2 linked regions of the Antarctobacter heliothermus genome follow. The protein of the gene in region 1 interacts with the protein of each later gene in a pairwise test. Links are inferred from orthologs where the notes say so. Each region holds a gene or a part of one and is shown in the gene's direction. Other genes may lie near its edges. The genes, in order: ANTHELSMS3_RS18330 and grxD.

What was found.
Region 2: the proteins of ANTHELSMS3_RS18330 (region 1) and grxD interact in binary tests that used the Escherichia coli proteins (3 or more experiments, as listed by UniProt). The link is inferred for Antarctobacter heliothermus from one-to-one orthologs.

What each region holds. Positions count from the first base shown.
Region 1 is NZ_CP022540.1:3,869,686-3,885,289, reverse strand. What follows is about bases 7,118-10,107. They hold ANTHELSMS3_RS18330 (BolA family protein), read left to right. Parts: upstream 7,118-8,478; coding sequence 8,479-8,736; downstream 8,737-10,107. Other genes in these bases: gatB (Asp-tRNA(Asn)/Glu-tRNA(Gln) amidotransferase subunit GatB), read right to left, coding at 9,079-10,107; ANTHELSMS3_RS18335 (J domain-containing protein), read right to left, coding at 7,779-8,405; msrB (peptide-methionine (R)-S-oxide reductase MsrB), read left to right, coding at 7,118-7,172. Outside these bases: ANTHELSMS3_RS18385 (sigma-54-dependent transcriptional regulator), read left to right, coding at 1-154; ANTHELSMS3_RS18380 (ABC transporter permease), read left to right, coding at 374-1,081; ANTHELSMS3_RS18375 (ATP-binding cassette domain-containing protein), read left to right, coding at 1,074-1,832; ANTHELSMS3_RS18370 (substrate-binding domain-containing protein), read left to right, coding at 1,861-2,670; ANTHELSMS3_RS18365 (helix-turn-helix transcriptional regulator), read left to right, coding at 2,704-3,585; ANTHELSMS3_RS18360 (helix-turn-helix domain-containing protein), read left to right, coding at 3,690-4,250; ANTHELSMS3_RS18355 (L-serine ammonia-lyase), read right to left, coding at 4,437-5,810; ANTHELSMS3_RS18345 (fasciclin domain-containing protein), read left to right, coding at 6,023-6,589; more of msrB, read left to right, coding at 6,708-7,117; more of gatB, read right to left, coding at 10,108-10,593; ANTHELSMS3_RS18320 (hypothetical protein), read right to left, coding at 10,673-11,932; ANTHELSMS3_RS18315 (transglycosylase SLT domain-containing protein), read left to right, coding at 12,174-12,956; ANTHELSMS3_RS18310 (lysophospholipid acyltransferase family protein), read right to left, coding at 12,989-13,852; ANTHELSMS3_RS18305 (hypothetical protein), read right to left, coding at 14,118-14,549; ANTHELSMS3_RS18300 (SDR family oxidoreductase), read right to left, coding at 14,546-15,289; pepN (aminopeptidase N), read right to left, coding at 15,511-15,604. UniProt on the Escherichia coli protein: Transcriptional regulator that plays an important role in general stress response. Has many effects on cell morphology, cell growth and cell division. Acts by regulating the transcription of many genes, including dacA (PBP-5), dacC (PBP-6), ampC and mreB.
Region 2 is NZ_CP022540.1:3,728,295-3,743,742, forward strand. What follows is about bases 7,438-10,271. They hold grxD (Grx4 family monothiol glutaredoxin), read left to right. Parts: upstream 7,438-8,590; coding sequence 8,591-8,953; downstream 8,954-10,271. Other genes in these bases: xth (exodeoxyribonuclease III), read left to right, coding at 7,438-8,106; ANTHELSMS3_RS17725 (BolA/IbaG family iron-sulfur metabolism protein), read left to right, coding at 8,185-8,421; ANTHELSMS3_RS17735 (hypothetical protein), read left to right, coding at 9,046-9,738; ANTHELSMS3_RS17740 (cell division protein ZapA), read right to left, coding at 9,843-10,244; ANTHELSMS3_RS17745 (hypothetical protein), read right to left, coding at 10,241-10,271. Outside these bases: ANTHELSMS3_RS17685 (cation:proton antiporter), read right to left, coding at 1-633; ANTHELSMS3_RS17690 (deoxyguanosinetriphosphate triphosphohydrolase), read right to left, coding at 695-1,903; ANTHELSMS3_RS17695 (trypsin-like peptidase domain-containing protein), read left to right, coding at 2,276-3,415; ANTHELSMS3_RS17700 (HesB/IscA family protein), read left to right, coding at 3,749-4,072; ANTHELSMS3_RS17705 (DMT family transporter), read right to left, coding at 4,178-5,071; ANTHELSMS3_RS17710 (DUF6902 family protein), read right to left, coding at 5,068-6,126; ANTHELSMS3_RS17715 (DUF6749 family protein), read right to left, coding at 6,192-6,911; more of xth, read left to right, coding at 7,324-7,437; more of ANTHELSMS3_RS17745, read right to left, coding at 10,272-10,927; tkt (transketolase), read left to right, coding at 11,170-13,185; lpxB (lipid-A-disaccharide synthase), read right to left, coding at 13,267-14,427; ANTHELSMS3_RS17760 (LpxI family protein), read right to left, coding at 14,427-15,215; lpxA (acyl-ACP--UDP-N-acetylglucosamine O-acyltransferase), read right to left, coding at 15,222-15,448. UniProt on the Escherichia coli protein: Monothiol glutaredoxin involved in the biogenesis of iron-sulfur clusters.

The sequences.
Region 1 (15,604 bases):
CGAGGCGATTGAGAACCTCGATCTGGTTATGCAGCGGCACATTCACCACGTTCTGGAAATGTCCGGAGGCAACCGGGCCGAGGCGGCACGTCGCCTTGGCGTTTCGCGCAAGACGGTGGATCGCAAGGTCGCAAGTTGGGGCGAGGACGGATGATCCTTCGTCTGCGGGAGCAAGTGTTTGCCCTGCCCAAACCTGACGCTGCATAATTGCGCAATACTTCCGAACGCGCGGAGACAGATTGACCCGCTTGATGCGGATATTTCTTGTCTATGGGTCATATTGGCCCCTGGTTTTGCTTGAAAATGCATGCCCACCTTTCATAATCTGCTGCATGAAAGGCGCGCGGGCGTCGGAAATTTTGCAGGAATGGACATGATGGGCATGGGAGAGGCTTTTGGCGTCGCCGTGGCGCTTATCCTCTCGGGGGACGGGGATCTGATGGAGATCGTCGGCCTGTCCTTGCGTGTCAGTCTGACAGCCACTATCGCCGCCTGTGCGATTGGCTTGCCGGTGGGGGCACTGGTTGCGACCAGTCGCTTTCCGGGGCGGGGCGCTGTTCTGGTGGTGATGAACGCGCTTATGGGGCTGCCGCCGGTTGTTGTCGGCCTGATCGTTTACTTACACCTGTCGCGCGCCGGGCCGCTGGGCTTTCTGGGGCTGCTCTATACACCGACCGCGATGATCATCGCCCAGACGATCCTGATTGCCCCCATTACCGCCGCCCTGTCGCGGCAGGTGATCGAGGATATGCACGCCGAATATGCCGACCACTTTCGGTCGCTCTGCCTCAGTACGCGGCAGACCGTTCAGGCGCTCCTATGGGATGCCCGATACGCACTGCTGACCGTGGCGCTGGCGGGCTTTGGTCGCGCAGCGGCAGAGGTGGGCGCGGTGATGATCGTTGGCGGGAATATCGACCATTTGACTCGTGTCATGACCACTGCCATCGCGCTGGAAACCTCCAAGGGCGACCTACCGTTGGCGTTAGGTCTTGGCATTGTGCTGATGATCCTGGCGCTTGGCGTTAACGCCCTGGTGCACAGTCTACGCCTTACAGCCGTGAGACAAGCCTATGCGTGAAGCCATCATTCATGGACCCGAAGCCCTGATAGAGGGGGCCACTCCGGCCTCGAACCTGCTTCCTTTGCGGGTCGAGGGGCTGACGCTGGATCTGGGCGGGCGGCGCGTGCTGGACGGGTTGGACATGGAACTGGGGCCGACCGGCTGCACCGTGATCCTGGGTCCGAATGGAGCGGGTAAAAGTCAACTTCTCAGGGTGTTGCACGGTCTTCTTCATCCGACCGCGGGGGTGGTCGACTGGAATGGTGTCACACCTACTCAGGCCACGCCCCGACAGGCATTGGTGTTCCAGAAACCTGTGCTGTTGCGCCGCTCTGTCGCTGCGAACGTCGACTTTGTCCTGCGCAGTCGGGGTCTGCCGCGGGCGCGTCGGGATGATTTGCTCGACCATGTCGGATTGGCCCATAAGGCGCGCCAACCCGCCCGCCTGCTGTCAGGGGGCGAGGCGCAGCGCCTGGCGCTGGCGCGTGCCATGGCGACTGACCCGGATGTTCTGTTTCTGGATGAACCCACCGCCAGCCTTGACCCGGCTTCGGTCAACCGGATTGAGCATATTATTCGCCGCGCCACCCAGCGCGGCACCCGTGTGATCCTTGTGACCCATGACATCGGTCAGGCCCGCCGCATGGCCGATGACGTTGTTTTCCTGCATGGCGGGCGCGTCACCGAACATGCCCCCGCATCCCGATTTTTTCCACAACCCCAAACCCTTGCCGCCCGTGCCCATGTGACAGGTGGCCTTGTTCTCTGACTGAAAACCAACCGAAAGGACTACTGCGATGACTCGTCTTCGCCTCGCCGCGCTGCTTTGCGCGACTGCAATTCCGATGGCCGCAAGCGCCGAAAGCATCCTTGTTCAATCGACCACCTCAACCGCCAATTCGGGCCTGTATACCTATCTATTGCCCATCTTCACCGAGGCGACCGGCATTGAGGTCAATGTGGTTGCTGTCGGCACTGGACAGGCCATTCGCAACGCGCGCAATTGCGACGGTGACGTGCTGCTGGTGCACGCGAAACCGGCGGAAGAAGAGTTTGTCGCCGATGGCCGGGGCACGTCGCGCACGGATCTGATGTACAACGATTTTATCATCGTTGGCCCGGCAACCGACCCGGCAGGTGTCGCCGGCCTGGAGGATGTGCAACCCGCCTTGGAAAAGATCGCAGAAGCGGGCGCGCTGTTTGCGTCGCGCGGCGATGATTCGGGGACTCATAAGAAAGAAGTGTCGCTTTGGGCCGGCACATCAGTCGATCCCGCGACCGCGTCGGGGGACTGGTATCGGGAAACCGGGTCAGGCATGGGGGCCACGCTGAACGCCGGGATCGGCATGGGGGCCTATGTCATGACCGACCGCGCTACCTGGATCAGTTTTGACAACAAACAGGATTACCAGATTGTAGTGCAGGGCGACACAGACCTGTTCAACCAATACGGTGTGATTCCGGTCAACCCAGAGGTCTGCCCCTCGGTCAATGCGGACGCGGCGCAGAGCTTTGCCGATTGGCTGACCTCTGCCGCCGGACAAGAGGCTATTGCCGCCTACATGGTGGACGGCCAGCAGCTGTTCTTTCCCAACGCGCCGGAATGAGCTAGGTCAGGGGGCCTACAGGAGGCCCCCGCCATGCGCGCCGATGCGCCTGAACATCTGCACGAATACCTGACTGTGGCCGAATTGGCCGAGCTGTTGCGGCTAAAGGAACGCAAGATCTACGATCTTGCTGCCTCTGGCGCGGTGCCATGTTCGCGCGCCACCGGCAAATTACTATTTCCGGCGCGCGACATCCGCGCCTGGATTGCCGAGCACAGTACCGGCACCAGCGGTGTGCCTGCGCCACGCCCTAAAGTGCTGCTAGGCAGCCACGATCCGTTGCTGGACTGGGCGGTTCGCGAAAGCCGCTGTGGCCTTGCCACCTATTTTGACGGCTCGCTGGACGGGGTGGCGCGGTTCCTTGCGGGAGAAGGCGTTGCCTGCGGTTTGCATGTGTATGATGCGGCCAGCCAAGATTGGAACCTTGCAGCGGTGGCGCAGGCGTCAGACGCGGTGTTGATCGGGTTTGCCGGTCGTCGTCGTGGTCTGGTGCTGCATCCCGACGCCCCGCAGGTCGCCGCGCTAGAGGATCTGGCGGGCCTGCGCTTTGCGCCCAGACAGCCGCTATCGGGGACAGCAACCCTGTTCCGCCAGCTGTCCGATGCGGCAAGACTGGCAGAGGACTCTATGATCCTGACCCAAGTCGCACGGACCGAAACCGAAGCGGTTCAGGCGGTGGCGCGGAGGGAGGCGGACGTTACGTTTGGGTTAGAGACGGTCGCGCGGGACTTTGGCCTGCGTTTTGTTCCGCTGATGGACGAACGGTTCGATTTGCTGATCGATCGTCGGGCCTATTTCGACCCCCCGATGCAACAGCTGATCCAGTTTTGCGCCGGTAGTGCCCTGCGGTTACAGGCGGCGCGATTGGGGGGCTATGATCTTGGCGACGTCGCAACCGTTCGCTGGAACGCCTGATAGTCTGTCGAATTCCGGACAATGCCCCCCCTCTGCCAATGTTGCGTTTTTTTGGGAATTCCTATCTAATTCGAGATACGGGATGGATTCCCGGGGGGATACAAATGAAAAGCGATCTGACGGTCCGCCTTGCCGGGCGCCTGTCGGCGCTGCGGGCTGCCCGCGGCTGGACGCTGGATCAACTCGCCGCCGCCAGCGGCGTCAGCCGCGCGGCCCTGTCGCGGCTTGAGAACGCCGAGGTCAGTCCCTCTGCGGACGTGTTGTCTCGTCTTGCGGTGGCGCATGAGATGTCGCTGTCACGCCTCTTTGCGATGATCGAGGACGGGTTTTCGGCGCATGTCACGCGGGATGAACAGGCGGTCTGGCGCGATGGCGATTCCGGTCTGGCCAAGCGTTTCGTCTCACCTGCGGCGGCAGCGCTGTCGGGCGAGGTCATGGAATGCAAAATGACGCCCAATTCAGAGATGGTGCAGGATACGCCCGACGTCGTGGGGCAAGAGCATCATCTGGTTTTGTTGACCGGCTATCTGCACGTCAATCTGGATGGGTCGGGCTATGACCTTGGACCGGGGGATGCCTTGCGCTATCGCGAACACGGTGAGGTGCGGCTGATCACCGATCGGGGGCAGGGCGCCAAATTCATGCTGGTCAGTGTCACAAACTGACAGCCGCAGGAAGGCCAGCGTTTCCGTAATTTGCAGCACGCCAGCCGGCAACGGTGAAGCAGGCGGGCCGATCGGTTTTTCGTCCTGACGGTGTTAACTTTTGAGATGTGGCAGGGGGCGCTGCCCCCTCGGCCTGCGGCCTCACCCCCGGGATATTTCAGGACAGAAGAAACCGGGGCCGAGCGCTTAGCAATTGGGGACGTTCACAGCCAACCCGCCAAGCGAGGTTTCCTTGTATTTTTCACTCATGTCGTGGCCAGTCTGGCGCATGGTTTCAATGCAGGCATCCAGCGGCACAAGGTGAGTGCCGTCCCCCCGCAGGGAAAGCGAGGCGGCGGACACCGCCTTGATCGCGCCCAGACCGTTGCGTTCGATGCAAGGCACCTGCACCAGCCCTTTGACCGGGTCACAGGTCATGCCAAGGTGGTGCTCCAGCGCGATTTCGGCGGCGTTTTCCACCTGTTCCGGGGTGCCCCCCATGACGGCACAGAGCCCGGCCGCCGCCATGGCGGCGGCGCTGCCGACTTCGGCCTGGCAGCCTGCCTCTGCGCCGGAGATCGAGGCATTGTATTTCACCAGCCCGCCAATTGCGGCGGCGGTGAGCAGAAACTCTGGGATGCGGGTGCGGCTGGCACCCGGGACGTGATCCAGCCAGTAACGGATCACCGCCGGCACCACGCCCGCCGCGCCGTTGGTGGGGGCGGTCACCACCTGACCGCCGGCGGCGTTTTCCTCATTCACGGCCATGGCGTAAACGTTCATCCAGTCGTTGATCGTGTGAGGTGGGGCAAGGTTCATGCCGCGTTCTGCCATCAGCTGATCGTGGATGTTCCGGGCACGGCGCTTGACGCCCAGCCCGCCGGGCAGAATGCCGTCAAAGGTCAGACCACGGTCGATGCAGTTGTTCATCACCTGCCAGATCCGCGCCACCCCCTTGTCGAGACTGTCGGTGCCGCCGCGTAAGACCTCATTGGCGCGCTTCATCTCGGCGATGGTGCGGCCCGAGGTTTTGGCCATCTCCAGCATCTCAGAAGCGGTCTTGAACGGGTAGGGAACCGGGGCGCCTTCATCGGAGTCCTTGCCTGCGGCCAGTTCGGCTGCTGTCAGCACAAAGCCGCCCCCGACGGAGTAATAGGTTTCCTGCAGGATCACGTCGCCCTGTGCGTCAGTGGCCTTGAGGATCATGCCGTTGGCGTGCCCCGGCAAAGCCGCGCCAAATTCAAACACAAGGTCTGTCTTTGGGTCGAACACCAATTCCGGCAAGCCTGATGGGGTCACGCGACAGGTGTCGCGGATTTGGACCAGGGCGGCCTCGGCGCGGGCGTGATCATAGCTGTCAGGCACAAACCCTGCCAATCCAAGCACGGTTGCCCGGTCTGTTGCATGGCCCACGCCGGTGAACGCCAGAGAGCCATGCAGCGAGGCCCTGACGCCATGCGCCGCAAACGGCGCTGCCCGCAGCAGGTCCAGAAAGCGCGCCGCCGCCACCATTGGTCCCATCGTATGAGACGACGATGGTCCGATGCCCACCTTGAACATCTCGAAGACCGAAAGAAACATGGCGCACCTCCTGTGGTTTAGGTCCGACACTTACCTCAGACCGCTGCAACTGCCGATGCGAAAGCGACATGTGGTCACCCAAAGGCGCGCTCACGCTTTGGTGATCGCCATGTTATCGGCTGGGCGAAACTACTTTGTGGATCGCTTCGTGGCTGAGGGCATCGGGATCGCAAGACGCGCTCCCTGACTGACCAACACGGGAAAGGTTTCCAATGACACGTTTCACCACACTTGCCGCCCTCGCTCTGACCGCAACTGCAGGCACCGCTTTTGCGGAAAGCCACGCCGCAACCGGCAACCCGATGGTTGGCGGTGCACCGATGTTTGCCGACAAGACCATCGTCGAGAACGCCGTAAACTCTGCCGATCACACAACTCTGGTTGCCGCTGTTCAGGCCGCTGGACTTGTAGATACACTGTCCGGCGATGGCCCTTTCACCGTCTTTGCGCCGACCAACGACGCCTTTGCGATGATCTCTGAGGATACCCTGACGGCGCTGATGCAGCCCGAAGCCAAGGCACAACTGGCCACCATCCTGACCTGTCACGTCGTGGCGGCCAACGCCATGTCCGACGCCATTGCCGGGATGATCGCCGATGATGGTGGCATGCATCCCGTGCCGACCGTGGGCGGCTGTACCTTGCAGGCCAAGATGGACGGGGATGACATCATCCTGACAGACGAAAACGGCCGCGCAGCGACCGTCACCATCGCCGATGTCCGTCAGTCCAATGGCGTCATTCATGTCATCGACCGCGTGCTGCTGCCCAAGCAGTAAGGTCCCCGGAGTTGCGCGAGACCCCAACCCCCTGGATTCCCCTCGCGCAATCGTGCGCGCCCCGTGCTTGTCCCAGGATGACGGGGCGCGCATCCTTTCGTTCCAAAAGGAGACCCCGATGAAACGTCGTGAATTTGTTGTCAGTTTATTCGCCACGCCCCTGCTTACGCGCGCCGCACAGGCGGCCGGGGGCAACTTTGAAGTCTCTCGGTCAGACGCCGAATGGCGCTCCATGCTTAGTGATGCCGAATACCGGGTGATGCGCAAAGAGGAGACCGAGCGCGCCTTTACCTCTCCGCTGAATGATGAAACGCGCGCGGGAACGTTCCATTGCAAAGGCTGTGATCTGGCGCTGTATTCCTCCAAGACGAAGTTCGACAGCGGCACCGGATGGCCCTCGTTCTACGAGGCGATTCCCCGCGCGGTCGAGACCAAACCTGATCGCACGCTGTTCTATACGCGGACCGAATGCCACTGCCGTCGTTGCGGGTCACACCTTGGCCACATCTTTGACGACGGCCCGGCCCCAACCGGAAAACGTCATTGCATCAACGGAGTCAGCCTGACGTTCAGTGCGGCCTGATTGCAGCGCGTGTTGGTGTCGACTCAGGACGACGGACGCACGGCCAGATGTGGCTGCGCGTCCGTTCCCGTGAGTGGGGGGAGAGTGTTAGGAAGGTGAATGTTTCAAATCGTACTCTCCCTATGATTGAAAGTCCAGAAAATCCGCGTCAGTTTGGCTTTGTCCGGTCCTGCCAGTTTCGCCCGCATTTAAACCGTAACTGGTACGAGTTGGACGATTGCGGCGGGAAAACCTGCCAATGAGGGGATGATCGCAATGTTCTTGGCGGCCGCGATATCCAACTGCCCAACCGCGCGGCCCAATTTCCGGTAGCCTGAAAACTCCGGTTATTGGTAGGTCGCTTCGGAATCGAACTGCCCGCCATTGGTCTGCTCCAACGTGATGCTGGCAAAGGACACCTGAGTGTTGCTGAGAACCATCTGCCCGAAATCCGTCTTTGGACCCAGCGGCAGATCCCGCGCGTTTACAGGGGCCTAAGGACATCAAGTGTGGCAACTGCTGCAATCAGGCAGCGAAGGATCATGGCAAAACGATCCCTTTAGAGAACAGGACCGATAAAACCATTCCTATGGCGGATGTATGGTCCGGAAAATCCGGGCCATTCTGTCACTTGAAGCTGCGGCTGTCCTTTATCTGGTCCCAGGCCCAGACCACCTGCTGCAACTGTTCTTCCTGACTGCGGTCGCCGCCGTTCATGTCGGGGTGCAGCACCTTGATCAACGATTTGTAGATCTTGCGGATGTCCGCCTTTGTCATGCTGTCACCGGCATCAAGGATCTCGACCGCGCGCCGTTCAGTCGGCGGCAATTTGCGCCCGCCGCCCGGTTTGCTGCGACCTGGATTGCGTGTCGCATTGTTGCCCAGCACCTGATGCGGATCTTCGATGCCCAGCCGCGCCCATGCCTTGGCCTCTGGGTCACGCCAGTCTTTGGTCTTGCGTTCCCATACCTTGTCCGACGACTCCTGAGCGTTCATCTCCGCCTCGGTCTTGCCGTCGAAAAAGCTCCACTTGGCATTGTATTCGCGCACATGGTCTTTGCAGAACCAAAAGAAGTCATCCAGCACATCCGGCGCTTTGGGCGCACGGAATTTTCCCGGCTCTTCACAACCGTCATGGTCGCAGATCCGTGTCGACGTCTCCTGTGCGCCGGTCATGCCCTTGCGGCCACGCGGATTCTTCTTCTTCGCGGACCTCACGGACATGTCGAAACCGAAGGGATCATCTTTGCTCATACCGCACCTCTTCTCGACTCGGACGCCAGAGCATAGACTATCGGCGATCAGTTTACAGGGGGGCTTGCGAAAAATGTCGCGCGCAGATGAAATACAGTCGAAACTTGAGGCAGCTTTTGAAGCTAGCCAGATTGAGGTCCGCAATGACAGCGGGCGCCACGCCGGCCATTCGGGCGATGACGGCAGCGGCGAAAGCCACTTCCACGTCGTCCTGCGCGCGCCCGAATTTGCTGGTCAGTCACGCATTGCCCGCCACCGTGCCGTGCACAGTGCCTTGGGGCCGGAACTGGTGAGCGCGATCCACGCGCTTTCGCTGGATCTGGATACCTGAGCGGGCATGCGGCGACGTGACAAACACGCCAGACAAAAAAATAGGGGCGGGTCCTGCTGGACCGCGCCCCTGACTTTTTATGAACTAACGGATGAAACCCCCCAAGTTCAATCATTTGCGTGTCGCGTCGATCAATCCTGACGCTAGCGATGGCTATAAAACAACGTTAACACTTTATTAACACATTTGCAAGACGCAGGTGCAGTCAGGGATTCCTTACCTGCATAAGGCAAATTCTTTGACCCATTCCCGGATCACGACGGCGCATCCCGCCCCGGATTTGATCCGGGGTCTCAATGCAAGAGTATTGAGCATGCCGATGCGCGGCTGCTTGCCGCCGGGCTACAGGCCCAACTTCGCAGCGACGAGTTCGTTGACGGCTTTGGGGTTGGCCTTGCCGCCCGTGGCTTTCATCACCTGACCCACGAACCAGCCCGCAAGTTTGGGGTTCTGCCGGGCCTTTTCCACCTGTGCGGGGTTGGCGGCGATGATCTCATCTACTGCCGTCTCGATCGCGCCGGTGTCGGTAACCTGTTTCATGCCGCGCTCTTCGACAATCTGTTCGGGGTCGCCGCCTTCAGTATAGACGATCTCGAACAGGTCCTTGGCGATCTTGCCGCTGATCGCATCGGATTTGATAAGCCGAATGATTCCAGCAAGCTGCGCGGGACTGACCGGGCTATCCGAAATGTCGCAATCGTCCTTTTTCAGGCGCCCGAACAATTCATTGATCACCCAATTGGCCGACAGTTTGCCGTCGCCTGCCGACGTCACCACCGCTTCGAAATAGGCGGCGTTCACCACCTCGGCGGTCAGCACGCTGGCATCATATTCCGACAGGCCAAAGTCTTTGACAAACCGCGCCTTTTTCTCATCGGGCAGTTCCGGCAGCGACGCCGCGATGTCATCGACCCACCCCTGTTCGATCTCTAGCGGCAGCAGGTCGGGGCAGGGGAAATAGCGGTAATCATGCGCCTCTTCCTTGGACCGCATCGACCGCGTTTCGCCCTTGTCCGGATCGTACAGGCGCGTTTCCTGATCGACCTTGCCACCCGCCTCGACAATCGCGATCTGGCGCTTGGCCTCATAGTCGATGGCCTGCTGGATGAATCGCATGGAGTTCATGTTCTTGATCTCGCACCGCGTTCCAAGATGGTCGAAATCCTGCGTCTCCATGTATTTTTCATACTGGCCCGGCAAGCAGATCGACACGTTCACATCCGCGCGCAAATTGCCGTTCTGCATGTTGCCGTCGCAGGTGCCCAGATAGCGCAGGATCTGGCGCATCTTGACGACATAGGCGGCTGCCTCTTCGGGGCCGCGAATGTCGGGACGGCTGACAATTTCCATCAGGGCGACGCCGGTCCGGTTCAGATCGACAAAGGACATGTTGGGATCCATGTCGTGGATCGATTTGCCCGCGTCCTGTTCGACGTGGATACGTTCGATCCGCACCCGGCGCGCCACCCCCGGCTCCATGTCCACAATTACCTCACCTTCGCCCACAAGCGGATGATACAGTTGGGAAATCTGGTAACCCTGCGGCAGATCCGGGTAAAAGTAGTTCTTGCGGTCAAAGGCAGAGGTCAGATTGATCTGCGCCTTCAGGCCCAGCCCGGTGCGCACCGCCTGTTCGATGCAGTATTCGTTGATGACTGGCAGCATGCCGGGCATCGCCGCATCCACAAAAGACACGTTGGAATTGGGTTCCGCGCCGAATTTGGTCGATGCGCCAGAGAACAGCTTGGCCTGGCTGGCCACCTGCGCGTGAATTTCCATGCCAATGACCAACTCCCAGTCGTGCTTGGCCCCGGCGATCACCTTGGGTTTGGGCGCTTCATAGGTCAGATCCAGCATCACGGGTGTCCTCATGCGGGGAAGAAAGGGGTTGTGATGCGGTCTAGAACAGGCACGGGCAAGGGGCAAGGGGCGCGCGTCAGCCGCCTTTTATCACACGCAGATCGTCCTGCCCAATGGCCAGCCTGCGACCGGCGTCCAGCGCCGGGGTGAAAAATTCAGTCAAGGTCGACATCGCGCGCTCACGGCCCAGCCTTTCGATCTCGATCTCGGCGTTGCTCGATGCGCTGGGTCGGGCTGGGGCCTCTGCCCAGATCACCGGATGAAGTTCGCGCAGGTGATCCTGTACGATCCAGCCAAAGCAATCTGCGATCCGCCTGCGGGAGCTGCCCTCATCAGTGCGCCCACCCAGCCGGTAGCCAATCAGCGCCGCCATCCGGTTGGCCATCACCTGCGACGGTTGCCGGGCCAGAATATCGTGCAATCCCTCTACGAACAGCTCAACGTCGAGTCGGCGAAAGGCCCCCTGATCCTCGACCAGTGCGCCGAGATAGACCCATGTATACCCGCCCGCGCCCCAGATATCGGCTGTGCGCGACGCCGTTCGTCGCGCCTGTGCGTCAAGTATCTCCCAACTGCCAAACCGGACCGGACGCAGGGCGTTGCCAAAGTCCAACATATGATGCGGATTGCCCGGATCGAGGTCGATCAGGTCCTCAAAATCATCGGCGACACGGGCATGTGGCTGCGGATCGGCCTCCAACACAGCGCAACGCACCAGCGCCCACAGAGGGGTGTCATGTTCGAATGGGTCGAAACGGTCGTTCAACCGGACTGCGGCGGCCATGTGGTGGGTATAGGCATCATGACGCTCAGGGGGCAGGTCGGTGGTCATGGCCGTCCCTCGCCATGCCCGTGCGGCCTCGACATGGGCCATGGCAACGATATGGGCGATGACCGGACAGTCCGGCAGGTCTGTAAACAGGGGGTCCAGCGAGGCCACCGCCGCCTGCACGGCGAGGGGGTCGCCGCGCGCCACGCCCTCGACAATGGCGTCGGTGATGTCCTGCCGCGCTCCCTCGCACATCATAGCGGCCTGTGAGTGTAGACCCGGGGTCAAGGCGCGGTTGTTGTCGGCCCTGCGGATTTCCAGTGACAGTTGGTCCCAATCCTCTTGCCGGGCCAGGAACCGACCGCGCGCCCGCAGTCGTGCAGCGTCCTGCGCTGCTGGTTCCGGATCGCGTACGGGGATCTGGACCGCAAGGCGCGGCATATCAGGGTCAACTGGCGTGGACGGGTTGGGGATCACCGGCGCAACAGCCTGAACCGGGACGGGTTTCAAGGCCGTCAGTCGAGCAGCCAGAGTGCGGGCAAAGGGGAATAGGGAAATCAATGTCATGACCGCCTTTTGCCTGCGATTCGCGGCCAAAATCTGGCGGCTTCCGGGAATTGCGCCGACCTTCTTCTGGCGATTGCCTGACTTTGGTGAAAGACCGCTGACAAGATGTTGCGGGGTTGTGGACAATGTTCCGCCAGCATTGGGGGACCGGGCGGGTTTTTGCTCTTCCCGCAGAGAGTTTTACGCCTGCGGCGGCAGGGCTGCTTGCATCCGTGTGGCGGGTCAGAGACAGTCCAGCGCCATGAAAACGATATTCGCCTTTATTTGCGGTGCCGGGTTGCTCGGTGCTGCGGCCTTTGCCAACCCCGATCCGGCGGTTGCGGTGGCCCTGAACAACCCTGCGGCTCCTGCCGCCGAGCAGGTCTCTGGCCTTGCCGTTCCGGTGTCTTTGCGCCCGGTTGCACGCAAGCGGATGCGCGTCCCGGATGCCCGGTGGGACAACATCGATGGCAGCCGCAGCTGGAGCGTTGCGATCTTGCAGGCGTTGCGCACCCACGCCAATGAACTGCCCGATCTGGTGCCAAAGGACATCGCGAAATACTGCCCCGCCTATCCCAGCGCCGGGCGCGCGCAACGCGAGGCGTTCTGGGTTGGTCTGGTGTCTGCCTTGGCATGGCACGAAAGCACGCACCGTCCTACAGCGGTGGGCGGCGGCGGCCGTTGGTACGGGCTGGTTCAGATCTATCCGCCAACGGCAAAATTCTATCAGTGTCGGGCGAAAAGTGGCGGCGCACTGAAAGACCCCGAGGACAATCTGTCCTGCGCGCTGCGGATTATGGCGGTGACGGTGCCGCGTGACATGGTGATCAGTCGCGGGATGCGCGGTGTGGCGGCGGACTGGGGACCATTCCATTCCCGGCGCAAGCGTGAGGACATCATGTCCTGGACCCGGTCACAGGACTATTGCACGGGCCTTGCCCGGTCGCTGCGTCCGGTGGCGCGCCCGGATGAAATCGGGCCGCAGAAAAATGACACGAGCCCAATGCCGATGCCTTTGGGCGTCCTCTCCACAGATGGAAAATGAAACGCGGCACGGCGCGATCATGCCCGAAACGGTCAGACCTTGAGCCAGCTTGGCCGCCGTGTTGCATCGACCAGTGATACCGCAGGGGCCTTGGGCCCGCCCAAAGCCAGCGTGGCGCGACGAAGCATTTCGATGCCCTCTTCGGACTTGGCCGGCAGCGCCTTGGGAGAGATCGCCTCGCCCAAGGTGATGCGATAGGGCTGACGCGCCTTGTTCAACGTCTCATGGAACAGGGTGATGTCGCGCAACGTAGGGTGTAGCAGGTCAAACAGATAGAACAGGACCGAATTGCGCGCCCGAATATGCACCGGAATCACCGGCAGATCGAACTTGCGCGCGATCATCGCAGCACTCGCCATCCAGGGCCGTTCGTGCAGCGACAACCCGCGCCGTTTGGCCAGACGCCCGGCGGGAAAAATGACGCCAAGACGCCCTTCATCCACCGCCTGCCGGGTATAGGCCATCGTCTCACGCGTTTTGCCATGGCTGCGTTTTTCCTTGCGCCATTCGACGGGGGCAATCATCTCTGCGTATTGCGGCAGCACCCGCATGATGTCGTGATTGGCAAAGTAATAGGTATCACGTCGGATCTGACCCAGAGCGTGATGCAGCATGATGCCATCGGCAATTCCGGTCGGGTGATTGGCGACAATCAGCGCCGCGCCCTGACGCGGCAAGTGGTTGAGTCCGATCACCTCGGTGTCCTTGGCCAGCATCTCTGCCATGACCCGCATAATCTGGTCGGCGGACATTTCTTGGACCAAGCTGCCGATTTCCAGCGTCTTCTCATAGCCCAGCATGCGATTCAGGACGGCGCGTATCGGCTGCACATATGGCGAGTTGGAAAACAGCCAAGGTGCGCGCTCGGCGATCAGCGGATCAATGCGGTCTCTCATTTTAGCCCCAAGATCATAATTTCGTGACGCGTCGGTGACAGCGGCGCCTCGTCAAAGGGAATAGTACACCACACCGCCCGCGGACGCACGCCCGCGACTTGCGGTTTCGGCAATGCCTTGCCGCAAGGGGAAAAATGGGCGCAAGGCCACTCCCAATGGTTCGTTGCATCGGGTTGGGAACCAGACCGGACCGGGCGTCTGTACGGCGCGTCGATTGGATGGATATTCATTTTATAACATATAGATGCAGGGAGAATTTAATCTTTTATCCGAACAGGACAAAGTGATGCCGTTCGGTCCGGATGCCGCGTGCCTCCACCGCGTCCTGAAATCGGGGATGTGGCGGCAGGCTGTCCTGCGGCAGAGTGATGCGGCGACCGTCCTCCAGTACCAAACGCACCCGGATCGAAAAATCGAGTCGCGTCTCCAATCGGATATGGTCAATGCGTGCCAGTGCCACATCTCCCTCGGCCTTGCCCGAGCCCCAGCGCAAAACCGTGTCGTCCAGCTGCAACCACGCGTGGCGACCGGTCACGAAATCCAGCAGGGCTGGCAGCGTCACCAGCATCACAAAACCCACGACCCAGACAGAGGCCTGTAGTACAAACCACAGCGTCAGCAGGGCCAGCCAGATCAGCATCAACACCAGAAAGGCGCGCAGGCTTCGGCCTGACGACGCATGTTCCAATGGTGTCACCGGCCCCCCGACACGTCGAGGATGGACCGGGTGACATATGACGCGCGTTCTGACAGCAGCCAAAGGATCGCTTCGGCGCATTCCTCTGTGGTACCAGCCCGGCCCATGGGCGTGGTGGGGGCGAGTCGTTCTAGCCGGTCTGGTTGCCCGCCTTTGGCGTGTATGCCTGTCTCAATCAGTCCGGGACGGATGGCGTTGACGCGGATGCCCTCTGGTGCCAGTTCGTCGGCCAGCCCAAGGGTAAAGGTGTCGATGGCTCCTTTGGAGGCTGCGTAATCGACATATTGATTTGCCGATCCCAACCGGGCCGCCATGGATGAGATATTGACGATGGCACCGCCAAGGCCCCATTCGCGGATCAGGGCGACGGACTGCCGCGCCACTTCGATCGCGCCAAAGACATTGACCGCAAACACATGGCGCACCCGGTCCGGTGTCAGGTCGGCGATGCTGCCATGCGGGGTCACGATGCCGGCGTTGTTGACCAGACCGATCGGTCCGGGCTTAAGGTCGCGGACTTTGGCAAACATCTTTTCGATGGACTTGGGCTTGGTGACGTCCGCCTGGATCAGGTAGGCCTGCGCACCCATGCTTTCGACCATGGCGGCGGTGGTTTCGGCGCCGTCGCGATCCTGACCATAGTGGACCACGATCCGCTGCCAGCCGGAAAAGGCCGCAATGCGTGCTGTGGTTGAGCCGATCCCGGCGCTGGCCCCGGTCACGATCAGAACGCCGTTCATGCGCGGGTCTCCGGCGCGTCAAATGGATGATGAGTGGCGATAAAAACAGGCGGCATGGGCTTCTCCGGAGCGGTTCGGCGGCAGGCTAGCCCGGTTTCGCAGCGGGCTACAAGATTGCCTGACGTGTCAGGGCCGCTGACTTGCGCCGAGCGCTTGATTTCTCGCAATTTGTCACATTGGCTGGCGCGGCTTCCCGCACCAGCCGCGAACGGGCCTGACCGTCACGCGCCCAGAATGCGCGCAACCATTTCCGCGGTGTCACGGCTCAGCTTGGGTTTGTCGCGCAGCCGTTCCAGCTGAACCCGGATCAGCGCC
Region 2 (15,448 bases), 140 kb from region 1 along the record:
CCAACCGCCCGCAAGGCCAAGCGCACTGGCCATGGCAATGCCGATCAACAGCTCCATCACCGCCGGACCTGCCCCCGTCGCGGTGCGTAGAACCAGCACCACCTCAAAGGCCAGCACCGCAGCCAGCGCGCCCACCGGATCGTTAACGATGGCCTCCCACTGCAACAGTGCGGCGGGACGGCGACGCAGGCGTGCCTGCCGCAAGAGCGGCGCAATGACGGTAGGACCAGTGACGATCATGATACCGCCAAAGACGGCAGAGGTCTCCCAGCTAAGTCCCGCAACCCAATGCAAGGCCGAGGTCGAGGCCAGCCAGCCAAGCGGCACACCGATCAGCACCAACCTGCGAACACCCTTGGCCGCATCCGACAGCCGGTGCAGATCCAGCGTCAGGCCGCCCTCGAACAGGATGATGGCGACGGCGACGGCAATCATCGGCTGCAACATGTCGCCAAACTGCACTGCCGGGTCCAGCACACCCGTCACCGGACCAATCACCAGGCCAGCCACCAGCATCAGCACAATAGCCGGCAGACGCAGCCGCCAAGCCAGCCACTGGCTGCCAACGCCAAGCGCCCCAACAAGCCCGAAGGCCAAAACAGGGTCTAACCCGCCTGCTTCTGCCACTGCCATGAAACGCTCCTTGCCCTGTTGCTTTGGCCTTGGCCAACTGGTTTGGCGCGATCCGCCGCTTTCAGGCGCCCGCGTCCTGACCGGGCCACAGCCCTTCCAGCACGTCGCGCCCCGAATAATGCGCATGCTGCTGCAAAGCGAACCGATCCGTCATCCCGGCTATATAGTCCGCAACCAGTCGCGCCAACGTCGTTTCATCGGGGGCCTGTGCCACATCGCCCTGCCAGCGCTGCGGCAGCAAGGTCGGATCGGCCAGATAGACCGGGAACAACTCATTCACCGCCTGCGTGACGCGGCTGCGTTGCTCCATCACATGCGGCGCTCGGTACATATTGCTGAACAGAAACGACCGGATCTGTTTCAGATCTCCCCACATCGCATCGGAAAACCCGATCACCGGATGGCCGATGTCGCGGATGTCCTGCGCGTTGGTCGCGCCAGAGGCCGCAAGCCGCGCGCGCGAAGTTTCGATCAGGTCAGTGACCATGGCACCAAAAACCCGCCGCAGCGCCTCGTGCCGCCGACGATAGCTGTCGGTGTCGGGGTATTTCGCATCGACCTCTGCATAGGCGTCGCGGACGATGGGCAGATCGGCAATCTGGTCTTCGGTGAAAAGACCAGCGCGTAACCCGTCATGCAAATCGTGATTGTTGTATGCGATATCATCCGAAAGCGCCGCCACCTGTGCCTCTGCGTTGGCATGTGTGTGCAATTCCAGATCGTGTGCAGCATTGTAGTCGGCCAGCGCATAAGGGACATCGCCGGTCAACTGGCCGTCAGGGCCAAGCGGCGCAACAGGACCGTTGTGCTTCGCAATACCTTCCAGCGTGTCCCAAGTCAGGTTCAAACCGTCAAATTCAGCATAGTGGCGTTCCAGCCGGGTGACGATCCGCAGCGTCTGCGCGTTGTGGTCGAACCCACCGTAAGGGGCCATCAGCGCGTCAAGCGCTTCTTCACCGGTGTGACCAAAGGGCGTGTGACCCAGATCATGCGCCAACGCCACCGCCTCTGTCAGATCAAAGTTCAACCCCAGCGCCCCTGCGATGGTCCGCGCCACCTGCGCCACCTCGATCGAATGGGTCAGTCGGGTGCGATAGAAATCACCCTCATGTTCCACAAAGACTTGCGTCTTGTGTTTCAGCCGCCGGAAGGCGGAGCAATGAATGATCCGGTCGCGGTCGCGCTGAAAGCAAGAGCGATGAGCGCTTTCCTCTTCAGGAAAGCGACGACCGCGTGCGCCCTCAGGCGTCGAGGCAAAATTGGCGCGCATGAATTCTGTCCCAGGCTGTCTGTTCTTGGCCGTCATACCCGCTGCCCCCTGCAAGAACAACGACGTGCGACAGGGATTGCGGGTGCGCGGCCCGACACCCCACTGTTTCACGGTGCAGGCCCCGTTCCCTTGCGCGAGAAACCGTCCCCCTTGCACTGGATGTGGCTATCAAACCGGCCAACGACTCAACGCACGTCCATCGTGGCAACGGGTTCGGTCGCCTTCGGGATCGCCCCGCAGCCGGTTTCAACCTTTTCAGACACTTGGTGATTTGGCTGCCGTCAAAACGTCCGGGGAACCTTACTATGCGTAACCCCCTGCCAAAGGTAGACTGGGACCAAGAATTTAAGAGTCCAACCCTTGGAGAAAGCCATGTTCAGCCCCCTGCGCAGCGTTGCCCTCAGCTGTATTATCCTCGCCCTGCCCGCGTCTGCGATTGCGCAAAGCGAGGCCGATAAGATTAAACCAACGACCGAAACCCTGGTCCTTGACCCCACGGCCAAGCCCGACAAGGACAAGGATCTGACCAACATACGGTCGAAAAACCCAACGGCGATCAATCCCGGCGCCCCGCCGGCCAAGGCGCCGAACCCTGGCGGGACACGCCCGCCTGCTCCGACGCCCAGACCCGCGCCGCCGCCCGAACAAGTGATCACGCAACCCCTGATCAACCCCGGAGCCACACGACCGCCCGTGCCGCCGTTCGTGGCACCCGATCCAATCACCCCGCGCCAGACGCTCGTCCCAACGCCGCCCCCGCAGCCCCGCCCTCTTGGCCCGCGACTGTCCGGCGTACCGCTGGATCCGGCCTCTTCCACCGACGCCAAACCGGTCGAGGAAATGCCCTACATCACCTTTGCCGCCCCCGACTATGGCGACGGATATGAAGTGTCGATCGTCAACAGCGTGCGCGGCACCGGTCGTTTGCGGGTGTCCACCGATTATGGTCCCGTGTTCTGCACCGGCTTTGTCTTTGGCCCCACCGTTGTGGCGACCTCTTATGCCTGTGTGCCCGGTGTTCTTGAGAACCCGAACACACACGCCAGCACAATTGAGGAAATCCGCATCGTCTTTGACCATGTGTTCCCCGATCAGCGGCTATGGTCCGCACAGGGCTATGTCCTGACGCTCGACCCCACCCTGTCGAGCCGCGAAACCGGCATTGCGGTTCTGCATATCGCCGATCCTGACACCAGCTTTTCTGCGGACCGCATCCAGCGCGTCGGCAAGGCGATTCCCGATCCCCGGTCGCCGCTGTTCATGCTGTCGCATCCGCGCGGCGAGTCGATGCAGTTCCAGCACTGTGGTGCGGTTCACGCCGACCCGGCCTATCTGCCCGCCAAGACGTTTGAGCACAGCTGCCATAGTGATTTCGGCGACCTGGGCGCACCGATCTTTGACGCCGCCACCGGCGCGGTGGTCGGCCTGCACCTCAGCCATCAGTTGTCGACGGGACGCCGCTTTGCCCAGCAGACGCTGGATCTGGCCAATTGGATCAGCGACCAGCAGTAATCCAGCATCGCGATGCCTCGGCCCCCGCCCCATTTGGGTGGGGGCCTTTGCTGTCTTTGGCAGTTCGGGTCGAAAGCGATATGATTTCCAGAGTTGGATGGAGGGGCTAGGCGGTCAATCTCCTTGGCCTCGCTCGCAGCCTTCGGCCTTCTGTTTACCGCCTCTTCAAGTGTTACCTGCGAAGGGACATTTGCACTTTGCCCGACGATGACACGGTGCACACGCTGAAGCGCGGGTTGGCTTTTGCCGCCAGCCGAGGCCGAATGCCACGGGTTGAAGCATCGCCCACTTATGCCTAGATCGATTGTGAAAGCTATCTCAGGGGAAAACGACATGCACCTGCCACCGAAAGTAACGGACCGCGCGTTTGCACGCCTGGCCGAGATCGGCGCCAGAACAGACGGCAAGGCATTGCGCGTGGCCGTCGAGGGCGGCGGCTGTTCCGGCTTTCAGTATGAGATCAAACTTGACGCACCGGCGGACGACGATCTGGTGATTGCAGGCGGCGACGAACAGGTCATTGTAGATCCGGTGTCCCTCCCCTTTCTGTCCGGTGCGGTGATCGACTTTTCGGATGAATTGATCGGCGCGCGCTTTGTGATCGAAAACCCGAATGCCACCAGTTCCTGTGGCTGCGGGACGTCCTTTTCGATCTGAAACCGGATCATTGGCGGCGCAGGATGTCCTTGCCCTCCACCGGGAAAGACATGAAAAAGGGCGTCCGTTTTGGACGCCCTTGGCTTTTGTACTGATGTTACAGATTCACTCAGCCGGGATGACCCGCGGACGGCCAAGGTGTTCCTCAAGGATCAACCACATGCCAGAGCCGACCACCAGCATGACCCCCGCCCAAGTGCCGATTGTCGGGATCTCGCCGAAGGCCAGAAAGCCGATCACCACCATCCAGACAAATTGCAGGTTCATCAGCGGAGTGGCAACATAGGCAGGCAGCAAGCGCAGCGCCTCTGCCACGATGTAGCGGGCGGCGAACAACGCAGCGGCGTAGGCGACGACCCAGCCCATGTCGGTCAGGCTCATCGGTTTCCAGACAAAGGGCAGTGCTACGGCCATGGTCACCATCAACGCGGCATTGGGCCAGAAGACCTGTGCCAACGGTGCGCGTTCTGCCTTGGCGATGACACGCGCCGCCAGCATCGACCCGCAGCCTGTCACCGCGGCTAACAGGGCCCAGGCATGGCCAGCCTGCGCGTTTGATACACCACCCGGCATCAAGAACAGGATACCGCCCGCCCCAAGGGCCAGCGCCGCCCATGCGGCCGGGCGCGGTGTCTCATTCAAGATCGGGCCGGACAGGACAGCGGCGATCAGCGGGATCAACCCGATGAACAGAAAGACATCGGCAAAGGGCAAAAGGCGAAATGCCTGAAAAAACGCAACCGATGCGATAACCGTCAATACCGATCGCACGATCATGGGCTTTTTCGACCGGATGCGCAGACCCGGACCCGTGTCAGTGGCCCGCGCCCCGGCAAGCGCGAAAGCCATGACCAGCGCAGAAGACAGCACAAAAAGCTGAGGAGCCGCATAGCCCCCGGCAATGAACTTGGTGATGCCATCCGCTGCGGCCATCATGCCGGTATACGCGACGATCAGCGCCGCCCCCACCATTGCGCTGGACAAAACGACCCGGTTCATGCGCGGCCTGCCCGGGCGAAACCCTCAAAATAGGCATCGAATAGCGTGCTCGAGTTGACGGCAACACTTAGAACGTCTCGGGCCTGCGGCGACAGCGACGGTTCCATTATGGGCCGCATCCGCCCCCAGTCGCCAGAGCGGCGATCAAGACCGTAAATGGCTTGGCTGAGTTCGCGCAGAACTGTCTGCGGCCGGGCCCCGCTTTTGAAATGCAACCGGTCGTCGCAGACAGGCTTGCGGAACAACGCAGAGCCTGTGACCGCCTGATGCCAGTTGCACACCAGATATTCATGGTAGTCGTCATTGAGTGAGGCGGACGGATCAGCGGTTATCCCATACGCGGCGGTCTCTTGTTCCAGCCACGCGGTCCATACAGCGGGCGGCGTACGCCCTGCGTAGTGCAACGCGATGCAGACCTCGGCCACCAAATCGGCGTTCTGATCCAGAAAGGCGGTCAGCCCGGCGAAATGCAGGCTCTGGATTGCCTCGTCTGGCAGATCGGGATCGCGGCGGCCGTATTCCGACAGGTAGTAGACGATGTGGGTCAGTTCATACGCGGCTTTCTTGTTGGGCAGCGCAAAGGTCGCGGTGCGGGCGCAAAAGGCGCGCAACCGGTCGTTCAACCCGTCGTCGCGAACGGGATCAATCCCCCGGCGCGACATAAGACGGCGCGCCTCGGCGCGTTGCAGATCCGAAAGCTCGGCCTCTGCCAGACCTTCGCGGGCGGCGAAATCCACCATCCTTTGGGCTTCGTTTCCCGGCATCCCGAGATCTTCGAGATCGAGCGACATCGACAGCAGAAAGCGGTAGTATTGTGGAAAGAATTCCAGCCGGGTCACCGCGTCGGCATAAAACCCCGCGTGCCGCGCCAGCGCCTCTGGCGCAACGCTTTGGCCGGTACATTCCAGAATGTTCAGAAGTTCGGCGTTTTCCTTCAACCAGAACACGTCATCGCCGGTGCGCCGGTGATCTGCAAAGGCTCCCAGAAGCGCGGTAATCCGCGCTTCCAGTGGGGGTATCCGGGACGGGACGGTCAGTTGGATGATATTGCTCATCTCTGGGATCTCCTGCTGTCATGTGGCAGAGCGTCCCCGCCCCGCCCGGGTATCGGTGTTTGAAATTAGGCGCGTGCCGGACCCGACCAGCTGGTAAAGGCCTGAACGCTGTCGCCGGTTTCGGTGTCGCCGGTCACCGGACCGGACCACGAGGTAAACGCCTCGACATTGTCGCCTGCATCACGGTCGCCTGCCGTGGGACCAGACCAGGACGTGAACGCCTGCACATTGTCGCCGCGCTGCGCGTCGCCGGTCGCTGGACCAGACCATGAGGTAAACGCCTCGACATTGTCGCCTGCGTCACGGTCACCTGCCGTGGGACCAGACCAGGACGTGAACGCCTGCACATTGTCGCCGCGCTGAGCGTCGCCGGTCGCCGGGCCGGACCACGAGGTAAACGCCTCGACATTGTCGCCTGCGTCACGGTCGCCCGCTGTGGGACCAGACCAGGACGTGAACGCCTGCACATTGTCGCCGCGCTGAGCGTCGCCGGTCGCCGGGCCGGACCATGAGGTAAACGCCTCGACATTGTCGCCACGGTCCACATCACCAGTTGCGGGACCCGACCAAGAGGTGAAAGCTTCGACGGAATCGCCCGTTTCGCGTGTGCCGGTCGCCGGCCCGGACCAAGACGTGTAGGCTTCGACGGAGCCACCCGAGAAGAGGTCGCCAGTCGTCGGGCCAGACCACGAGGTGAACGCCTCGACGGCGTCGCCGGCAAAGGCGCTCGTTTCCGCGCTGGAAACGATTTCTTCAGGGCTATGGATATTGATGAGGGCAGTCATGGTGTCGCTCCTTGTCCAGGTTGAGCTGCTATGCCCTTGAAATCTGCACGCAAAAGCTGTTTGCAAAAAAGTTAATTCTTGTTAAGGTTGTTTAATAATTTGCTTATCCACAATTTCGATTCGGGCAGCCGTTTCGAAATCCGTCACAATACGGCTTATCCACAGAAACAAATTTTCTGTGGATAGTTTCAAACTTTGCAAGGCAACGCCGCTTTGCAAAGCCGAAGACGTGCGTTTCAACCCCGAATCATATGGACCAGAGCGGGTGTTTTGTGACGCCCCAGACGCCAATAGGTTGCAGTCTCGACACAATGCTCAACTCAACTGGTACAATTCAGCACTTTTTCTGTGACGCTTGACCGGACCCGTGTTGCCTGCAATCCATGAGGACCGCACCGGCAGGAGTCCCGTCATGAAAATCGCCACTTTCAACATCAATGGAATCAAGGCACGCCTGCCTGCCGTGCTAGATTGGCTGGACGAGGCGCAACCGGACGTTGTGCTTTGTCAGGAAATTAAGTCGGTCGATGAGAATTTTCCGCGAGAGCCCTTTGAGGATCGCGGCTACAACGTCGAAACTCACGGACAGAAAGGCTTTAACGGGGTTGCGATCTTGTCCAAACGTCCGCTGGAGGATGTTCGGCGCGGGCTGCCCGGTGATGACAGCGACGAACAGGCGCGCTGGATCGAGGCCACAGTGATGGGCGACACGCAGGCAGTGCGCGTCTGCGGGCTGTATCTGCCCAACGGCAACCCGACCCCCGGCCCCAAGTACGACTACAAACTGGCCTGGATGGACCGGCTGGAGGCCCGCGCCCGCGAACTGATGGCCGACGAGATACCCGCACTGATGGCGGGCGACTATAACGTCATCCCGCAGGCCGAGGATGCCGCCCGCCCCGAGGTCTGGACCGAGGACGCGCTGTTCCTGCCGCAAACCCGGGCCGCGTTTCGCCGCATCCTGAACCTTGGCTTTACCGAAGCATTCCGCGCCCGCACGCAGGCACCGGGTCACTACAGCTTTTGGGATTATCAGGCGGGCGCGTGGCAACGGAACAACGGCATCCGCATCGACCACCTGTTGCTGACCCCGGCGGCGGCCGACCTGATGACCGATTGCCAGATCGACTCTGCCATTCGCGGCCGCGAAAAACCCTCGGACCATGTGCCGGTCTGGATAGACCTCGCGGCCTGACGTCGCGGGGACGCCGCTTGCACGCCCCCGGATGACACCCTATTTCAATCGGAAACACCGAAACGAGCGGAGCCGCCCATGCCGATGTATGCCAAGGAACTAGAGGATCTGCTGCGTCAGTCCTTTCCCGACGCCAAGATCTCTGTCGATGGACAGGACGGGGTCCACATGTCGGCCCTTGTCATCGACGAAAGCTTTCGCGGAAAGAACCGTGTTCAGCAGCAGCGGGCGGTTTACGGCGCGCTCAAAGGTAAGATGGACGGTCCCGATGGCGCATTGCACGCGCTAGCCCTGACGACCAAAGCACCCGACTGATGGGTGAGGCCGCAGGCTAGGTGCTGAACGCACTGCTGTACGCGGCGTTTGGAATTTACGATGCGGTCATCTTTTTGCTCTGCAGAATGCCGCAATTACTCAGACATGGACCACGTCTGTGGCGGGTCCAACGACAAATGCGCCGACGGGCGTGGAAACGGAGACAGATATGAGCGATGCCAAGACCCAGATCGACGAAACCGTAAAAGCCAATGACGTCGTGCTCTTCATGAAGGGCAACAAGGCCATGCCTCAGTGCGGCTTTTCCAGCCGCGTGGCCGGTGTGCTCAACTACATGGGTGTCGAGTATAACGACGTGAACGTGTTGGCGGACGATGCCATCCGCCAAGGGATCAAGGACTACTCCGACTGGCCGACCATCCCGCAGCTGTATGTCAAAGGTGAATTTGTCGGTGGTTGCGACATCATCACCGAGATGACCCTGTCAGGCGAACTGGACCAGCTGTTCGAGGCCAACGGCGTTGCCTACGACAAGGACGCCGCAGAAAAGATCCGCGAAGCCAACGGTTGACCCAAGGCAAAGCGTCAGAAAAATTGTGATGGCGGGCAGGTTCAACCTGCCCGCCATTTTCAATTCTGACGTTTGAACTCTGGAGAGTTGTCGTGGAGCTTTTTGTTGTCGTAACCCTGATCCTTGCGTCGTTTCTGGGAACCGGACTGATCGCCCTTGCGGTCCGGCGCGGACATCAGAAACGGGAGCAACTCAAGACATTTGCAGCCGAACAGGGCTGGACCTATCACCATACCCCTTCAACCGGCGGGCGCGGCAGCCGGTCGGTGATATCGGACCCGTCTGAGGGGTGGGAGCTGGTGCAGTATGTGCAGACAAGCGGAACACCGGGCGGCAATGGCAGCACGCGGCGTTGGACCCAGTTTACCCAATCCCGGTTGGCGCTGGACTCCGGGCTGGCGCTGCTGGGGCCGGAGATCCCGGAAAAAACCGCAGCCATGGCAGAGATGATGCTGGCCAAGACCGGAGGCGGCATGCTCGGAAAGATGCTGCTGGACCGGATGACCGGCGGGTTGGGCGACGAGGCGTCAGATTTGCGCGCGGTGTCCGGCGACGGGCGCGGCACATTGTTTGCAACGCCGGGATGTGAGGCCGCCCTGGCCCCGGTGCGGGACGTGCCCCAACTGATCGAGGCGCGCAAAGGGTTGAACGAGGCGATGCAGCCAGTGGTTTCGCTGGGGCGAGAGGGGCTGCGGATCAGGCGGACCGGACTGCTGCGCGGCACCGATGACATGCTGCGTTTTGTCGAACTGGGGCGAGCGTTGAGCCAGAAACTGAGCGGATGACGCCAGCTGTTTAGAAGACGAAAGGCGCAGGCTGGTTTGAGAACGGGACAAGGCGCTGTTGTCGCCACATCGCCCCGTCCACTATCGCTTGACCGACAGGTCGTTTACCCGGCCTGTGCCTCATCAAATGTATTGGCCAGCGCCTCTGCACGGGCGGCAATTTCGGCCAGCGCATCGGTCAGATCGTCCGGAATAACCGCCACTTCGACCTTTTCAGGAACGGGCGCTGGCTTTGACTTCAGCTCGGACAGTTCGCCCTCGACAGCCTTGAGCTTGTCCTGTGCCTCGCGCAGCCGTTCTTCCAGCCCGGCGGTCTTGTCCGCCAGCATCAACCCCGCCATCAGCAACATCCGCGCCTCGGGCATCCGGCCGATCTGGGTCACAAGCACCTGAGCCTCTGTGTCCAGCAGTTGGGCCGCCGACAGCAAGTACTGTTCTTCGCCCTGTTGGCAGGCAACCTCAAAGCTGCGACCGCCGATCTTGATCTCGACTTCCATCTGGCTCATCCCTGACTCCCGTCTTCTGCGGCCTCCGCCAGAAGCGGTGTCAGCGCGTCCAGCACTGCCCCGGTCTCTGCCGCCTCGGCAGAGCGCGCGGCGCGCAGCGCCTCCAGCTCGGCCTCCATGCCACGATTGATCAACTCTGGCTCACCGACACCCTGGGCGTTGGCCTCGCGCAGGGCGGCATTGGCAGCCATCAGCTCTTCGTTGGCGGCGCGCAATTTCTGCAATTCTGCGTCCAACGCCGCCAACGACGCAGCACCTGCAGCTTCAGATCTGGTGGCGTCCTCGGCCTCTGCCATGCGCGCCTTGAGCACGCGCAATCGCTCTTGCAACTGGGCATTGGCCATCTGCTCTTCGTCCAGCGCCTCTTTCAGCTCTGTGACCTCGGGCGTGTCGCCCTCATCGGTGTCCGACATCGTCTGCGCCTCTGCCAGAGCGCGTTCCATCTCTGCAGCCGCGTCAACACGAACGGCTGCCACTGCGGCGTCCAGGTCAGCCTCGGCCTGTTCACGCGCTGCGGCAAAGGCCTCTCGTGTCTGGGCCAACTCTTGTTCGGCAGCCTCTGCCCGGCCGCGCAATGCCTCATAATCCTCTGGTGCAGGGCCGGGGTTCAACCCGTCGATCCCCTGCCCGATGCGATCCAGTGCGCGTGTGATCCGCGACTGCAAGTCCTCGATCTGGCTCATATGCCCTGTTTCGTCCTCTTGCCCGGCCCGGTGCACGCTGTGCGCGGGGTGCCTTTTCCCTGTGGACCGAATCGCCGCACTTTGGGTTCTGGAAAGTTTAACAAGCGAAAAAGGAAAATGCGCCCCCTTATCTTCCAAGGCCTTAGACGGCGGCCTTCATGCGCCACGCGGCGCATTGCTTGCACTTCGCCACATGGCTGCTATTGACGCGGCAAAACCCCCAGCCAGAGGATCGAAACCCGGTGGATATCCAAGAGCTTCGTACCCGCAATCCGGATCACTGGATGCGCGCCACGGCCATCCGCGCGCTTGCGCTTGACGCCGTCGCGGCCGCCAATTCAGGTCACTCGGGCATGCCCATTGGCATGGCCGACGTCGCCACCGTGCTGTTCTCGAAGCACCTCAAGTTCGACGCAGCCCAGCCCGAATGGGCTGATCGTGATCGTTTTATCCTGTCGGCCGGCCATGGCTCGATGCTGCTGTATGCGCTGCTGTATCTGTGCGGCGACCCCGAGATCACGCTGGAGCAGGTCAAGAATTTCCGCCAACTGGGCGCCAAAACCGCCGGTCACCCAGAGAACTTCCTCGCCAAGGCGATCGAGACCACGACCGGCCCGCTGGGTCAGGGCATCGCCAACTCTGTCGGGTTCGCCATCGCAGAGGAAAGCCTGCGCGCGCGGTTTGGCCGGAAACTGATTGACCACCATACCTATGTCATCGCTGGCGACGGATGCCTGATGGAGGGCATCAGCCATGAGGCCATCGGTCTTGCCGGGCGGCTGGAACTGGGCCACCTGATTGTCTTCTGGGACAACAACGACATCACCATCGACGGCAAGGTGTCACTGTCGGATCGCACTGATCAGGTCGCTCGGTTCAAGGCATCGGGATGGCATGTGCAGGAAATCGACGGCCACGATCCAGAGGCCATCGACGCCGCCATCGACGCCGCCAAGAAGACCGGACAGCCGTCCATGATCGCCTGCAAGTCGCATATCGCCCTTGGCCACGCGGCGCAGGACACTTCGAAAGGTCACGGCGCGCTGACCAACGATGACCAGAACAATGCCGCCAAAGAGGCATGGGGCTGGACATCGGCGCCGTTCGACATTCCCGCCGAGGTCAAGTCCTGGTGGGAAAAGGCCGGATCGCGCGGTGCTGCGGATCGCGCCGAGTGGGAAACCCGTCTGGCGGACATGAGCGCGGCCCGTCAGGCCGAGTTCACCCGCGTCATGACCGGCGAAGCGCCGAAAAAACTGTCGGCTGTGATCAAGGCCCTGAAAAAACAGGTGTCCGAGACCGCGCCAAAGGTGGCCACCCGCAAAGCATCCGAAATGGCGCTAGAGGTGATCAACCCGGTGATGCCGGAAACGCTGGGCGGCTCTGCCGATCTGACTGGATCGAACAACACGCTGACCGGCGATCTGGGTGTCTTTGACACCGACAACCGCAAGGGCCGCTACATCTACTACGGTATCCGTGAGCACGGCATGGCCTCGGCGATGAACGGCATGGCGCTGCACGGTGGCGTGCGCCCCTATGGCGGCACTTTCATGGCGTTCACCGACTACGCGCGCCCCGCGATGCGGCTGGCCGCGCTGATGCAGACGCCGACGGTCTTTGTCATGACCCACGACTCCATTGGTCTGGGCGAAGACGGCCCGACCCACCAACCGGTCGAACATCTTGCGATTTCGCGCGCCACGCCGAACACACTGGTGTTCCGCCCCGCCGACACGGTCGAAACCGCCGAGGCCTGGGAAATCGCGCTGCGCCAGACCGGTACGCCGTCGGTCATGTCGCTGACCCGTCAGGGCCTGCCCACCGTGCGGTTGGAGCACAAGAACGCCAACCTGACCGAAAAAGGCGCCTATGTCTTGGCCGATGCAGAGGGCAAGCGTCAGGCGATTCTGATGGCGACCGGCTCTGAGGTGTCGATTGCCATGGCCGCACGCGATCTGTTGCAGGCCGAGGGGATCGGCACGCGGGTTGTGTCGATGCCCTGCTGGGAGCTGTTCGAGGCACAGGACGAAAGCTATCGCCGTCGCGTGTTGCCGGGTGGTCCGGTGCGCGTCGCGGTTGAGGCTGCGGTCAGCTTTGGCTGGGACCGCTGGCTGTTCGGGGAACGTGGCAAGCGCGACAAGGGTGCGTTTGTCGGGATGCCCGGTTTCGGTGCGTCGGCACCGGCCGAAGAACTGTTTAAGCATTTCGGCATCACCGCCGAGGCGGTGGCGGAAAAGGTCAAAGGTATGCTCTGAGCCTCCTTTTGATCTACGACACAGGGAAGCGGGCCGGAAACATCAGTTTCCGGCCCGTTTTCTTTTCTTGTCGCGGTGGGATCAGTGCAGCGGCTTGCCTGTCGGCAAGCGGTCCAAAACGGCACGCGCAGCGCGCAGGCCGGGCCGTTCCCCGCCGCGCCCCAGCCGCTGCATGGTCAGATCCATCGCCAACTGTTGCGCGCCGGGCGCGTCCAGAACTGCGCCGATGGCCTGTGTGATCGGTCCGGGCAGGCATTTGGCGCCAATGAACTCCGGGATCACGCGGGTTTCGGACACCAGGCTGACCAGCGTTACGCTGTCCACACGCAGCATCCGGCCAATGATCTGGCGGCTAAGCCAGCTCATGTCATAGGCGATCACCATCGGCGTCCCCGCTGCCGCCAGTTCCAATGAAACCGTGCCCGAGGCCGCCAGCGCCACATCCGCCGCCGCAAAGGCCGCGCGTTTGTCCAATCCGTCGGGGTCATTGGCAGGCTCAATCAACAGCGGCGCGCCCGGCCAATTGGCCACCTCAGCGCGCACCGTGGCCGCAACTGGCCCGGCGGCGGGGATCACCATCCGCAGATCCGGTCGCATAGCGTGCAGTTGGTGCGCGACCTGCGCAAAGATCGGCAACAGACGACCAACCTCGGACCGACGCGACCCCGGCAGGATCAACGCCATCTCTCCGGTGATTCCGTGGCGCGCGCGAAAAGCCAGCACCTGATCTGTCGTGGCCTGCGGTTCCATCACCACTGGATGACCAACAAAATCGCAGGGAATGCCTGCCGCCTCCATGTAAGGCGGTTCAAACGGCAACAAGGCCAGCACCTGATCCACATGTGCCGCCATCTTTTCGGCGCGCTTGGGGCGCCATGCCCAGACGGTGGGGGCCACATAATGCACCACGCGCACGTCAGACACCGCTTTGACCAGCCGCGCCACACGCAGGCTGAACTCTGGCAGGTCCACGGTGACCAGCACGTCAGGCCGCTCGGCCACAACCGCATCGGCGGTCTGTCGAATACGCGCCTTGAGGTGGCGGTATTCCTTGAGGATCTCACCAATCCCCATGATGCTGATTTCATCCATGTCGAACAGGCTGTCCAACCCTTCGGCCTGCATCAGCGGTCCGCCAATGCCGCGAAAGGTGACATCTGGCACCAGTTCTTTCAGCCCCGCCATCAGCGCCGCGCCAAGGCGATCCCCAGAGGGTTCCCCAGCGGTGATAAACACCCGCATTACGTCCCCCTTTCGCGCACCCAGAGGAATAGTCCCGCAGCGTTTAGCCGTTCTATCACGCGGACACGGTCCAGAACCATGACGCCGCCTGCCTCTATCACAATGCCGGCAAGACCGGCGGCGATTGCTCCCTCTGCCGTGCCGATCCCGATCACCGGCAAATCGGCGCGGCGGTCCTGACCGGGCTTGGATGCCTTGTACAGAACCCCACCATGCGCCTCTGGCCCCAGACCGCGCAGCATGGCATCGGTGCCGTCCTGCCCCTCGCGCGCGATGATCTGGGAGGCTTGCACAACACTTGCCTGCCCCAAATCGCGTCGCGCCTGATCGTCAGAGACACCATCGCCAACACTGGCCGCTTGTACCGCCGCATCTCCCGGCTGGGACACAGTCGGCACACCCGCGTCAGGCAACAGGTCCGGCACCAGTTCATGCGCCGCCAACACGGTGAAACCCGCCCCTTCGAGAATGTTAATGACGATCCGCAAGGCACCGTCGTCGCCATGACGCAGCGCGCGCAGAATTCGCGGGACAAGCGGCAAGGTCCGAAAATCCAATCGTGTAGGTGACAGGTCGGGTCGAGTCACGGCCCCACAGAGACACACCTGGGTCACACCGCGCGCTTTCAGCCAAACAAGCAAACCGCCCAACCGCTCCAACCGAAACAGGTGATCGGCCTTTAGGTGATCAGGTGGACACTGCTCCAGCCCACAGACCAGGAAAGACCCGGACGCGGCCTCGGCCACAGCGGCGGGCAAGGCTCCGCGCCCTGCGATCAAGGCCAGCATCGTCCCTCAACCCGGTGTCAGAAAGCTGCGGTCGCTGTCGCCAAGCACAAATTCGACGATCTCGCGTACATAGTCACTTTGGGTTTCTTCACCCAGTCGCCGCGCGCGATCTTGAAAGGCCCCTTCGCCCTGCGCCAACATCTGAAAGGCCGCGCGCAACGCTGTGATGTCGGACCGGGCCACGCCGCGCCGCTTGAGGCCAACCAGATTCAGCCCATCCAATACACCGCGCG